DNA from 3 places in the Colwellia sp. BRX8-9 genome. Region 1 is predicted to be linked to each of the others. Evidence: predicted binding sites of a transcription regulator. Region 1 holds the regulator's gene; each other region holds the start of a gene.
The links. The regulator sigma-54, encoded in region 1, starts transcription at its own class of promoters, with help from an activator protein. The targets are predictions, from matches to a motif close to GTTGGCACGNNNNTNGNNT.
Positions count from the first base shown of each region.

Region 2: a site for sigma-54 is predicted at 3,058-3,076, ahead of H4J70_RS09200 (P-II family nitrogen regulator). Genes of this name have one in related genera too.
Region 3: a site for sigma-54 is predicted at 2,205-2,223, ahead of H4J70_RS16040 (DUF2726 domain-containing protein). Genes of this name have one in related genera too.

Region 1 is NZ_JACGVN010000002.1:169,279-173,857, reverse strand. Features, by position in the region: gene lptA (lipopolysaccharide transport periplasmic protein LptA) at 1-471, shown strand, start outside; gene lptB (LPS export ABC transporter ATP-binding protein) at 468-1,199, shown strand; gene H4J70_RS02475 (RNA polymerase factor sigma-54) at 1,279-2,787, shown strand; gene hpf (ribosome hibernation promoting factor) at 2,811-3,098, shown strand; gene ptsN (PTS IIA-like nitrogen regulatory protein PtsN) at 3,144-3,599, shown strand; gene rapZ (RNase adapter RapZ) at 3,631-4,485, shown strand; gene H4J70_RS02455 (HPr family phosphocarrier protein) at 4,499-4,579, shown strand, end outside.
Region 2 is NZ_JACGVN010000008.1:185,632-190,210, forward strand. Features, by position in the region: gene argR (transcriptional regulator ArgR) at 1-177, shown strand, start outside; gene H4J70_RS09190 (Dyp-type peroxidase) at 229-1,152, opposite strand; gene H4J70_RS09195 (ammonium transporter) at 1,415-2,674, opposite strand; gene H4J70_RS09200 (P-II family nitrogen regulator) at 2,685-3,023, opposite strand; gene H4J70_RS09205 (PEP-CTERM sorting domain-containing protein) at 4,018-4,579, opposite strand, start outside.
Region 3 is NZ_JACGVN010000021.1:50,679-55,257, reverse strand. Features, by position in the region: gene H4J70_RS16055 (hypothetical protein) at 1-557, shown strand, start outside; gene H4J70_RS16050 (hypothetical protein) at 700-1,269, shown strand; gene H4J70_RS16045 (dUTP diphosphatase) at 1,358-1,987, shown strand; gene H4J70_RS16040 (DUF2726 domain-containing protein) at 2,276-2,950, shown strand; gene mtnN (5'-methylthioadenosine/S-adenosylhomocysteine nucleosidase) at 3,390-4,100, shown strand; gene H4J70_RS16030 (cobalamin biosynthesis protein) at 4,279-4,579, shown strand, end outside.

The sequences.
Region 1 (4,579 bases):
AAATTTGATATAAAACAAAAGATTGAAATTAACGCTTCAAGACAAGCCGTTGATCTTAAAAATAAAATATTCAGCTATATTGATAACGTGGTGATCACTCAAGGTTCATTAGTTATACGTGCTGATTTAGTACAAGTGCTGACTCAATCTGGCAGTGAAGAAAAAACCTATATCGCTAAAGGGAAGCCAGCAACCTTTAAACAAACCTTAGCCGATGGCACTCCTCTTAGCTTACAAGCAGACGAAATAAGATATGAGCCCGCAAATAATTTAGTGATAATTTCAGGAAATGCGTTATTACAGCAAGAAGGTAGTGAGGTTAGTGGCAGTAGAATTACTTACAATATTGCCACTCAGTATGTTAATGCTGAAAGTAAATCTAACGAACGCACTAAAACGATTTTTCAGCCGAAAGAAAAAATTAAAGCGACAACCACAGACGCGAAAACTCAGGAAAAAATTAATTTATGAGCACTAGCACCCTAATGGCAAAAGGCCTTGCCAAAGCCTATAAAGGCAGAAAAGTGGTTAAAAATGTCAGTATGCAAGTTTCAGCAGGACAAATAGTCGGTTTACTGGGCCCAAATGGTGCCGGAAAAACAACTTCTTTTTATATGATTGTGGGGTTAGTTGAAAGTGATAGTGGCGATATTATCTTAAATGACGAAAACCTGACGTTAGCGCCTATGCATGAGCGTGCGAGAAAAGGCATCGGATATTTACCACAAGAAGCCTCTATTTTTCGAAAACTCAGTGTTTACGACAATATTATGGCTATTTTACAAACACGAAAAGAATTATCAGATGCTGAACGCGAAGAAAAATTAGAACATCTTGTTGAAGAATTCAACATAGGTCATATCAAAGATAATTTAGGCATGAGCTTATCTGGTGGTGAACGCCGCCGAGTAGAAATTGCTCGCGCATTAGCTGCTGAACCAAAATTTATTTTATTAGATGAACCTTTTGCTGGTGTTGACCCAATTTCAGTAGGTGATATTAAAAAAATTATTCTACACTTAAAAGAACGTGGCATTGGTGTGTTGATCACTGATCACAATGTACGTGAAACTCTCGATGTATGTGAACATGCGTATATTGTTAGTCATGGTGAACTTATTGCAGAAGGTACTGCAGATCAAATTCTTGCAAATCAACACGTAAGAGATGTATACCTTGGTGAACAATTCACGCTATAGTAGTCAGTAAATGAATAGTATCTTCGTATGAAAAAAACGAAAATATCCCATTAAAAATAATAGGAAGTTAATGACCTAAATGCGCCCTACTCTACAACTCCGCATAGGACAACAATTAACCATGACGCCACAATTGCAGCAAGCAATCAAATTGCTGCAACTGTCTACGTTAGAGCTTCAACAAGAAATTCAGGAAGCCTTAGAAAGTAATCCATTATTAGAAATGGATGAGTCTTCAAATAATCCCGAAGATAAAAGTACTGACAACCTTGAAGAAGCTCACACTGCCGGTAATGGTGACGTTAAAGAAGCCCCTGCTTCTGATGGTAGCGAAGACGCTACGCCTACCATTGATGAAATCACCACCACTGAAGCCATGGACAAGAACGATATCCCTGAAGAATTAAACATGGATACCACTTGGGATGATAACTACACGGCCGGTGCAGCAAGTTCAAGCTCAGGCCCAGCTTCAGAAGATTATACTTACCAAGGCGAGACTCAAGACTCCATTCAAGATCATTTGCGCTGGCAAATGGAATTAAGCCCTTTTACCGAAACAGACCGCGCTATAGCGACAGCAATTATTGATGCTGTTGATGACGCCGGTTACTTAACGGTATCTAGTGAAGACATTTTAGAAAGTGTTGCCATTGAAGGAGTAGAGCTTGATGAAATTGAGGTGGTACTAAAACGTATTAACCTCTTTGATCCTGTCGGTGTCGCTGCTCGTTCTATTTCAGAATGTTTAATCATTCAACTTAATCAATTTGACCCCGCTACACCTTGGTTAGCAGAAAGTAAGTTAGTTTTGCGTGACCATATTAATCTGCTGGGTAGCCGAGACTATCGTACATTAATGCGTAAAACTCGACTGAAAGAAGAGCAACTGCGCGAAGTGGTGCGTCTTATTCAATCACTTGATCCTAGACCCGGCGATAGTGTGATGAAGAGTGACGATCAGTATGTTATTCCTGATGTGTCTGTTGAAAAGAAAAATGGCCGTTGGGTGGTCGAATTAAACCCTGATACTGCGCCAAAACTTTCGGTGAATCAGCAATATGCTTCGATGTCACGTTCGATGAAGTCGACAGCGGACACACAATTTATTCGCTCAAATTTACAAGAAGCTAAATGGTTTATTAAAAGCTTAGAAAGCCGTAATGATACCTTATTAAAAGTGTCAAACTGTATTGTGCAACGTCAAATTGGCTTTTTTGAACATGGTAATGAAGCCATGCGTCCAATGGTTTTAAATGATATTGCCGAAGCTGTCGATATGCATGAATCAACCATTTCACGAGTGACGACACAAAAGTACATGCATACGCCACGTGGAATTTTCGAACTGAAGTTTTTCTTCTCAAGCCATGTTGGCACCGAAAGCGGTGGCGAATGCTCATCAACAGCTATTCGTGCATTAATCAAAAAATTTGTTGCTGCCGAAATCCCAGCAAAACCACTTAGTGATAGTAAAATGGCTGATTTATTAGCCGATCAAGGGATAAATGTAGCTCGACGCACCATAGCAAAATATCGAGAGTCACTTTCTATTCCACCTTCTAACCAACGAAAAAGTTTACTTTAACGAAAAGATGAGGAATTAAGCTTATGCAAATTAATCTTTCTGGCCACCATGTTGACATTACCGAAGCTTTACGAGAAAACGTCACGACTAAGATGGCAAAATTAAGCCGACATTTTGATCATATCAATAATGTTCATGTTGTTCTCACCGTTGAAAAATCAAATCAAATTGCTGAAGCGACTGTTCACGTTAGTGGCTCTGATTTACATGCAAAAGCTGAAAATGCTGACATGTATGCCTCTATTGATAGTCTTGTTGTTAAGCTTGACCGGCAAATATTGAAGTACAAAGGTAAAACGAATCAGCATTAATGCTGTTTATCGCCTGTTCACTCACCAAAGAATCTAAGTAGTATAATGAAGTTGCAAGATATCCTTACCCTTGATTGCACCCTGTGTGCGATTAAGGGTACAAGCAAAAAAAAACTCCTTGAAATAATTAGCACAACTGCGGCAAAAAAATTCGACAATATTGATACTCATCAATTATTCGAAAGCTTAATGGCGCGTGAAAAGGTTGGCTCTACCGGCATAGGAAATGGCATTGCGATTCCTCATGGTCGATTAACCAACACGTCACAAGTTATTGCTGTATTGCTGACCAGTGAACAAGCCGTTGAATTTGATGCGATAGACAACCGTGCTGTCGATATTATTATTGCGTTATTTGTCCCCGAAGAAAACTGCCAACAACATTTAGATACCTTACAAAGTATTGCGCAAATATTTAGTACTAAACAGTTCGCAAAGCAAGTAAGAAAATGCCAAAATTCGCAAGAGCTTTTTACTTTAATAAAGCATGCTAAACGTTAATAAAATCTAATAATAATCCAGGAAAACTCAAATGAAACTCTTGATAGTCAGTGGTCGCTCAGGGTCAGGTAAAAGTGTCGCCTTACGTGTACTCGAAGATTTAGGCTACTACTGTGTCGATAATATTCCGGTGAATTTATTGCCTGCATTAGCGCATACCGTTATTAATGATTACGACAAAGTAGCGGTTAGTTTAGATGTACGTAACTTACCCAATGATCCTAATGACGTTTCAGAAATATTAGATTATCTACCAAAAACAGTAAAACTCGATATTCTGTATTTAGATGCTGATGACTCTGATCTTATTCGACGTTTTAGTGAAACGCGTCGTTTACATCCTTTGATTAAACAAAATATCCCACTCGACCAAGCCATCTCTTTAGAGAAAAAGCTGCTTGAGCCTATTTCCACGCGTGCGGGTTTGTATATTAATACCAGCCAGTTATCACCTCATCAATTATCTGATTTAGTGCGTGAGCGAATTTTGGGCAAAACCTCGGCATCTATGGTGGTGGTGTTTGAATCTTTTGGCTTTAAACACGGTGTACCACAAGACGCAGATTATGTTTTTGATGCACGTTTTCTGCCTAACCCTTTTTGGGAAACAGACTTAAAAGGTTTTACCGGTTTAGATCAACCCGTGCGAGACTTTCTTGCTAGCCAACCGATTGTCACTAAATTTATCTGGCAAATTAACAGTTTTATGATGACATGGTTACCCCACTTAGAAAGAAACAATCGCAGCTATATTACTATCGCCATTGGTTGTACGGGTGGAAAACACCGATCGGTTTATATTGCAGAAATATTAGCAAACAATCTTAGAAAAGAACGCGAAGATGTTCAGTCTCATCATCGCGACATTAAAATACAAAGCACTTAATAACGGTCACTGTATGCCAAAATATAATAAATCATTAACCATTAGCAATAAACTGGGATTACATGCACGTGCTGCCACTAAACTTGCCCAGTTA
Region 2 (4,579 bases), on a different contig from region 1:
ACAAGCCCCGGCGCTGCCCAGTTAATCGCTCGCTTACTTGATAGCTTAAGTAAAAGCGATGGAGTACTGGGTACGATTGCCGGTGATGATACTATTTTTATTGCCCCAACCCATGTTGGACAAATAAAAGAAACCATTGCTAAATTAGAGTTACTTTTTTCAAGAAACTTAAATTAAGCTGAGTTCGAAGACAGTGAGCCATAGTAACATCGCGATTTTACCGGTTTATTAAAGTGCCAACTTAGCTAAAAAATTCAAACTTGGTGCAAAAAAAGATGCGCCAGTTTCTGCTTGGGTATATTTAAGTAGATGATCAAAATGACCATGAGCATCACTTTGAATCATGGCTTTTAACATCATCTCAAATGGCTCAGGCGAGCGGCAATAAGAAACAAAAAACAAGCCCTGTAACTTCATATCACCATACGGCATACTTTGTCGTACTATTTCGATAGCGTTACCGTCTTCGTCTTTAAGGTTTACTCGCTTAGTATGCGCGGTCGCTGGTTTATTTTCATTGGAATATTCTTCATTATCCAGTTTTGTTCGTCCAAAAATATCTTCTTGGTCTTTAACCTTTAAGTTATCCCATAAGTTCAAGTTATGGCGATAACGTTGAATATGTAAATAACTGCCTGCTGCAAACTCTTCACTCTCTTCATTCGCAATTAGCGCAACTTTGCGGCGGTGTGAACCTTGTGGGTTTTCTGTGCCATCAACAAAGCCCGTTAAATCACGACCATCAAGAAACCTAAAGGCACGCACTTGCTCAGCCAGTTCAACGCTGTTGGCTAATAAAGCACAAACCTTGGTACTAACAATATGATTAACGTCTGCACGGTCGCTTCTTATTTCGATATAAAGATCATAACTATCAGCAGGAGCTGCGCGATCATCACATTCAAGCGCGGAAAAAGGCTTTAAATTTTTAGGTCTTCCTTGTGGATACAACTCATCCCAATAGTTAGCACCGATAGCAATAACACCAGCTAAGTTAGATTCTGAAAAACGATCTGCGTAATGATCGAATAAGGCAGGTAATCGAGAAAGTGCGTGACGAACATGAGCATTTTTATCATCTAAAACATTAAACATCAGATAATAACCGTGCAAACTAGGTTCTGCGCAAATACCGAATTGTTCTCTTGCCATCAAAATTCCCAAAAATGTAATGTATATTAATATTTCAATTTTACACAGTTTCTTAAAATTCACAGTAAATCATTTACGATAATAAAATAAGATAAAACCGTGTTGCTTTTTACAGCTATGCCAACGCACTTTTATTAGTATCGGCGCAAGTACTGATAATTTCTGTGCAGCTAAAAGTATTAGCCTTTATCTTGTACATAAAAAAACAGCCCTGAGGCTGTTTTATGATTTATCTTGTTAATATAGATAACACTAGTTGGTATTAAGTAAATTCAGGGTAAGCTTCCATACCACAATCTGATTTATCCATACCTTGATACTCTTCTTCTTCAGTTACACGAATACCCATAACTTTCTTAAGTACATACCAGACCACAAAACTTGCACTAAATACCCAGACAAAGATGGTTGCTGCACCGATTAATTGTCCACTAAAGCTTGAAGCAGGGTTAGTAAGAGGAACAAGCAGTAAACCAAACAAACCAACGACACCATGTACTGAGATAGCACCGACTGGATCATCTATTTTCAGTTTATCTAAACCAACCACTGACAAGACAACGATGACACCAGCGACCATACCAAACAAGGTTGCTTGCAATGCCGTGGGTGTTGAAGGCTCAGCAGTAATAGCGACTAATCCCGCTAATGCCCCGTTTAATGTCATGGTTAAATCTGCTTTTTTAAATAATAATTTCGCAAAAATTAACGCGGCAATAGCGCCACCAGCGGCCGCTGCATTGGTATTTAAAAAGACCATAGCAACTGAATGTGAACTGTTAATATCAGCAAGCTTTAAAACTGAACCACCGTTAAAGCCAAACCAACCCATCCATAAAATAAATGTGCCTAATGTCGCCATAGGTAAGTTAGCACCTGGAATGGCATTAATACGACCATCTGCTCCATATTTACCCTTACGTGCGCCAAGTAACAAGACACCCGCTAATGCTGCTGATGCACCTGCCATGTGGACAATACCCGAGCCAGCAAAATCAGAAAAACCTAAGTCACCTAGGGTATACAAACCAAAGACAGCATTACCGCCCCAAGTCCAGCTACCTTCAAGTGGATAAATAACGGCAGTTAACACAACGGTAAAAATAAGGAATGCCCATAATTTCATGCGTTCAGCGACGGCACCAGAAACAATCGACATCGCTGTTGCAACAAAGACCACTTGAAAGAAGAAATCAGACGCTTTGGAATATATAGCTCCGCCATTAAAACCATCTTCACGGCCAGAAAATTCTTTTAATACCGCATCAGCATCGATTGTTTCGATGCCAGATAAGAAGAAACCACCACCGTACATAATTTCGTAACCGCAGGCCAAATACATCATGCAAGCAATAGCATAAAGCGCGACGTTTTTAGTCAAAATTTCTGTGGTATTTTTTGCACGCACTAAACCGGCTTCTAACATAGAGAAACCCGCGGCCATCCACATAACAAGAGCACCACATATCAAGAAATAGAAAGTGTCCATTGCATACTGTAATTGAAAAATATTTTGTTCCATGATTTACCCCTTAAATAGCTTCAACATCTTGCTCACCAGTACGAATACGTACAGCTTGCTGTAAGTCATAGACAAATATTTTACCATCGCCAATTTTACCTGTGTGCGCCGACTCGGTAATTGCTTTGACTAAGCGTTCAACAACATCATCATTGACAGCAATTTCAAGTTTCACTTTCGGTAAAAAGTCCACTTGATACTCAGCACCACGATACAGTTCGGTATGACCTTTTTGTCGTCCAAAACCTTTTACTTCACTGACGGTTAGTCCTTCAACACCAATTTCAGAAATTGCTTCTCTGACATCATCCAGTTTGAAAGGTTTTATTATTGCGTTAACCATTTTCATTATGTTTAGCCTTATTTATGATTTGTACATAACAATACAAATGTTATGCCAAAGACTAAAACACTTAATATTCATAAACTTAAGGTAAATAATAAAAAAAAGGCTATTTAAAAGCACTTCGTTGGTGCATGAAATTTTATCAATGACAGTAATTGGTGCATGATTTAATGATCACCGCCACTTAAGTTGAGAATTCACGGCAACTTGAGAATTTATTTTGGAATTTTGTTTATGTTCAATGTTAAAATTTATATCGACACATACAAAGTGAAGCTAATTACACTGGGTAAATACTTCTAGATAGGCCCATATGTGGGTTCCTGTTTATTTCTAATTTTTTTGCTGCACGGTTAAGCTCTGCAAAAGTGTGTTTATTAAATAATGATAAAGATAAATCTAGAGATAATATAAGAAGCTAAGTGATCACATAGAAATAAGCTTAGACGTGCAAACCACCTTTGCTGTTGCCACAGACTGTGTGAATAGTTAACGTTCCGCGTTAGAGATATTATGACCGCAATATCGGAACTCCAGTCATAGACTTTTGATTTTTTAGCGGAAGTTCTGAGACCGAAGCGGTCAAAAATGGTGGCTAATATTCACCTCTATTTAAATCGGCTTAGATACGAAAGCGGAAGTTCCGCCATAGATAAAAATATAAGTCTTTTGATGATGACTTCTGTCATTGAGTCATTAAATCTGAATGAGAACAAAGCCACCATAGCAGAAACTCGACAGGAATTATTTTGGGGTTTAAAAAGAAAAAACATACTCAAGTAGTGCTAATTATTTAGTGACGATAGTCAGAAGTTTTTATTCACATGGCATAACAACGGATACTTAATCCTATGGTAGTGATTCTGAATGAAAACCACGGTTAATAAATCAATAGGTGTCGAAATTTTTTACCGTTAAAATATTACCAATCAGTAGAAACAAAAAAACACCAATCATTACAATTGATGTTCTCTAGAATCAGGTTTAAAAAACTATATTAAGATTGTTTCTTAAATCTACGTGATGCTAAACCAATCATTCCTAATGCAAATATGGCAAGTGTAGATGGTTCAGGCACAGCCACTGAGCTCGAAAATACCTGTATCTCACGGTAACTTGCCTTGCTGTTCTCGATGTTTGTTGATCTTAGTGTTAGGTAAGCGCTCGTGACGGGGGTGTTAAATGTAAGCCAGAAGGAATCGACGCCGTTATTCGTCCCTCCACTAGTCGTACTGACATTCCAAGCTCCTAGGGTTGTCCCCGTATCGTCAATTAGCTTATAACTACCATCGTCTCGATTGCTGTAACCGTTATAAATTGCGATTCCACCTAATAACGTGTCTGCACCGAATGCCAATCGAAGATCGCCATTAGAATGTAACGCATACAAGCCATCACTTGTAATACCGATGCCAATATCGCCGTCATTTAAATTGGAAAGAGCATAGTTTCCTCCGCTGTTTGGCGCTGTAGCCGTGTAAGCCAAAAGCGTGCCACCTAAACCGCCTGCGACATCCTGATTTGCTGTAGTATCCCCACCTGATTCAACCTGACTAGCA
Region 3 (4,579 bases), on a different contig from region 1:
TAGGTATTACAGAAGATAACAGTCAGCCACCACAAGCTTATTTTCCAGAAATGAATGCTTGGGGAGCCAGTGTTCGATTGTCATTAGCCGGCGGATTATTTAATGCTGAATATGCAAGTTATAACAGTATTGAGGATAATAACGGCACTAACCCTTTTATTGCTAATGGTCAAAATAGGTTTTTAGTGGCGTTTGAAAGAGAAGTAATTAAAAACCTGACCGCTAGCGTTCAGTTCTATGTTGAGCAAACCAAACATTATCAGCAATTTATTAGCCATTCTGCTACGCCAGCAACAGAAGTCGATGAAAACCGTCAATTATTAACCTTTCGCTTAACCTACAGAACATTGCAGCAAAAATTAATTTATAGCGTTTTTAACTTTTATTCTCCCACAGACAAGGATGGTTATCTTAAACCTTCAATAACTTATCGCTATAGCGATAAGTGGTTATTCTCGGCTGGGGCGAATTTATTTTGGGGTGAAGAAAAGTATACTTTTTTTGGTCAACATCAACAAAACAGCAATGCTTGGCTTAGAGTAAAAGCCCACTTTTAAATGACGCCAGCACTAAAGGCTCAATGTCTACAGAATTAATCTGACAATAACTTACAGTTTTTCAGCATATCCTAACAATTAGATCACTGAAACTTACCCGTAATAAGATGAGAATGGCTGTAAATATTCTGCTGAGCTTATTATGAACAAAATTATTATCGTCATCTGTTTTAACATTTTGTTTTCTTTGAACAGTTACGCAATGAAATCTAATGATTATATTATTTCTATTAAGCATGCAACTAACGACAGTGACTATTACTCAAGTGTTGGCGTAGAGGTAATTCATCGTAAACTTAATAGTTATTTAGGTTTCTCGGTTAATAGCTCAATAGGCTATGCAAGGGTTACCGATACCTTTGATTATCAACATGGTTTTATTGCATGGGAAGGCGGTATAAAAATAGGTTATTTTTCTAACTTTAGTCTTTATGCTGAATTTGGCGTTGATCTACTTGAGCTTGCCTTTAATGATCGAAGTGACGATGGCTATTCACATAGAAACAAGGGCTATAGTACAGATTTCGAAAATGATAACTTTGACCATCATTACAATGACAACGATTCAGATGGCTATATAGGGATTGGTAGTTCGATGATGATTGAGCAAATAAAAGTTACAGCATTTGTTCGTTTTCGTGAAATAAGTGGTTATAACTGGCAAGCAAAAAACTATGCCTTTAGCGGTATTGAGTTAGCGGTAGTTTTTTAATTAAATTACCATCGTTTGTTTGCTTGTTTCTTTCTTTTCTCTACGGCAAAATAGTCCCCATAGATATTTACAAATAATAGAGAAAAAAATGAGCGCAAATTCAGCAGCACAAAATCAAATAAAACAAATGCTAACCATGCAAGACGCGATGAATACTCGTGTTAGTGATACCTGGCAAGAAAATGGTTATGAGTGGTATCGCGCCATTTGGGTTGAGTGTGCTGAAATGTTAGACCATCACGGATGGAAATGGTGGAAACATCAAGAAATAGATATTGCGCAAGTGCAACTGGAGTTGGTTGATATTTTTCATTTTGGATTAAGCTTACGTTTAATGACAGGCGAAACCGTTACAAGTATTACTGACACCTTAGCAACAGAACTCACTGAAAGCTCAGGCGAAAAAGATTTTAAAATTGCCCTTGAAAACCTAGCGTCAGCCGCCGTTACTAACAAAAGTTTTGATGCGATTGCCTTAGCTGATTGTATGCGTTTGATGAATATGGACCTAGATGAATTATTTCGTCAATATGTTGGCAAAAACACCTTGAATTTTTTCCGTCAAGACCACGGTTATAAAGAAGGGACATATATCAAAGTTTGGCATGGCGAAGAAGACAATGAAGTATTAGCTAATTTAGTTAATACCTTAGATGCCAGTGCAAGTGATTTTCAGCAACAACTTTATGCAGCACTTGAGGCAAAATACCCAGCATAATTATTCGCTCAAAACCTAATGAAGACTCTAGATAAATAATAACTAGAGTCTTTTATCCCCCACCCTTCTCCCATGCTCAAACAGTCTTTTAGCTTAAAGTATATAGAATAAATTCTACTTTCCGAACGGTCATTAAAACACCCCTTTTATATTAAGATCTATGGCATAAATGCTGCTTAATTAACGGTTATTAAAAGAATCTAGCAAAATTATGATCTGTGGCACAAATTCTGCTTATTCAACAGTTATTAAGAAGACCGTCAAGAATTTGAACCGCCGGAGCAGTGTATGGAATTAATTCTCTTTGCCATGATCAGCCTAATTGTTATTGTCGCTTTGTTAGCTAGCCGCTTAAACGACAATAGTTTTCCTTTTCCATTTGATAAAAAGCAAAGTCTTTTTACGCCAGCAGAGAAGAATTTTCAGAATTTGCTCGAACAAGCCCTTGGTGGTAAATACCGTATTATTAATCGAGTAAAACTTGCTGATATTGTCACTATTCGTCATGGTGTGTCGAACAGAGCAAGCCAAACAGCATCAGCGAATGCCGAAAGTAAATACTTAGACTTTGCTATTTGTGATCGTGAGAGTATGAAGCTATGTGGCGTTATTGATTTAGTTGATACCCAAGGTAAAGGCTATAAAATCAAAAAAGACTGGTTTGTCAGCGGCGCATTAGAAGCATCTTCAATTCCTCATATTCGTATTAAAGTGAAAACTAATTATACCGTTGACGAGATCCGCGCTTGTATTTACAGTCGACTTTTAGGAAACAGACCACCAGAGCCAAAAATTAAAGGAAAAATTATTCCTGCTCCCATGCTAAAACCTCGACCCAATAGAAATAGAGAAGAAGTTGGCGCTTTGTCTCCTATTGCCGCTCGTGCGCAATTAGGCTCATCAACAGGCAATGCTATGTCGCAACGTATCCCTGCACCGCAAGTAGCCGCATTACCTCATTAAACTCTACAATAAAATTAACTCATTATTAAAATAAAAAGTCAGCGATTTAAATCGCTGACTTTTTTGTTTTCCCTTAGATATAATTAACGTGCTTGGCAGTTTTAATGCCATAAAGGCTGAGAGTGGCAATGTGATCGTAATATATCGTTGACGTATAATCTTGTGCCTATTGAACTCATACATAGAAAGACAGGGTGTCTGAGAAAGGCCATCCTGAACATATACGCTCTTTGCCATCTCGGTAACTGCTCCTGCGTTACTCTACTTCCTACATCCATGTAATCACAGCACCGCGTTATACCGTTGACGTGCAAGGATGCACTAATGCCTAGAAAGACAGGATGTCTGAGAAAGGCCATCCTCAACATAAATATACGACATCTGGGAATCTTCACGTTATAATTGTTTTATTAGATGTTATCAACGAATTGGAAATAAAATGAAAGCAGGAATAATTGGCGCAATGGAGCCAGAAGTTGCTATTTTAAAAGCAAAATTAACTCATGCAGTAACAACCGAACATGCAGGTTATACCTTTTATCAAGGGCAACTCAACGGCAGTGATGTCGTTATTGTACAATCGGGTATTGGTAAAGTGGCTGCTGCCTTAGCAACCGCGATTTTAATTGATAAGTTCCAGCCTGACTATATTGTTAATACTGGCTCTGCTGGTGGTTTTGAACAATCACTAAAAGTAGGCGATATTGTCATTAGTTCAGAAGTTCGCTATCACGATGTCGATGTTACCGCTTTTGGCTATGAGATTGGTCAGTTACCAGGCAATCCAGCTGCCTATATTCCTCACCCGACACTCGTTAAAGCCGCACAGGCAGGTGTTGCTGAATTAGAAAATATCCAGACCTTACTGGGTTTAATCACTACCGGCGATACCTTTATGACTGCTGATGATGATATTGCTAAAGCCCGCGCTAACTTTCCGACTATGGCCGCGGTTGAAATGGAAGGAGCCGCAATTGCTCATACCTGTCATCAATTTAAGGTGCCTTTTGTGGTTATTCGTTCTATGTCTGATATAGCAGGTAAAGAGTCTCCTACCTCCTTTGAAGCTTATTTAGAAACAGCTTCGGTGAATTCATCTCAGTTAGTTGAAAATATGCTCGACGCATTGCAAGGTAAAAAGTTAACTTAAGCCCTAAGTTTAATCGATACCAACTCCACTAATTTTGTGAGCTTGTTCGCGCAAGGAGAATATATCAAGGCAAGGCTGACGATTTTCTAATCACTGGCTATAGGCGTTGAGTGCGCCGCAGGTTTGGAGTATTTTAACCCGCATAAGTGAGCAATAATTTAATGGAATGGCTATAAATATGACTGCTAATAATCTAACAAACTTAATTGATATCAGCCCTTTCGCCTATTCAGTTGTCATGCTTTACGGTGTTATTTTGGTTAAGCTTTTTACTGGCTATTTAGCGAGTCATCAACCCTTAAGGTTTTTTCGAATTTTTTGCGATCAGCTCGCCAAAAAAGTCAATAAAAGTAAGAATACTGACCGTCAGCGTTTTATTTCTGGTTTAATTGCTATTGTAGTTAGCCTTACGCCTATAGTCATTATTCTTTGGTTATTTGAAGCTTTTGTTGAGGCCACCTGGCTTTGGCAGGGATTTT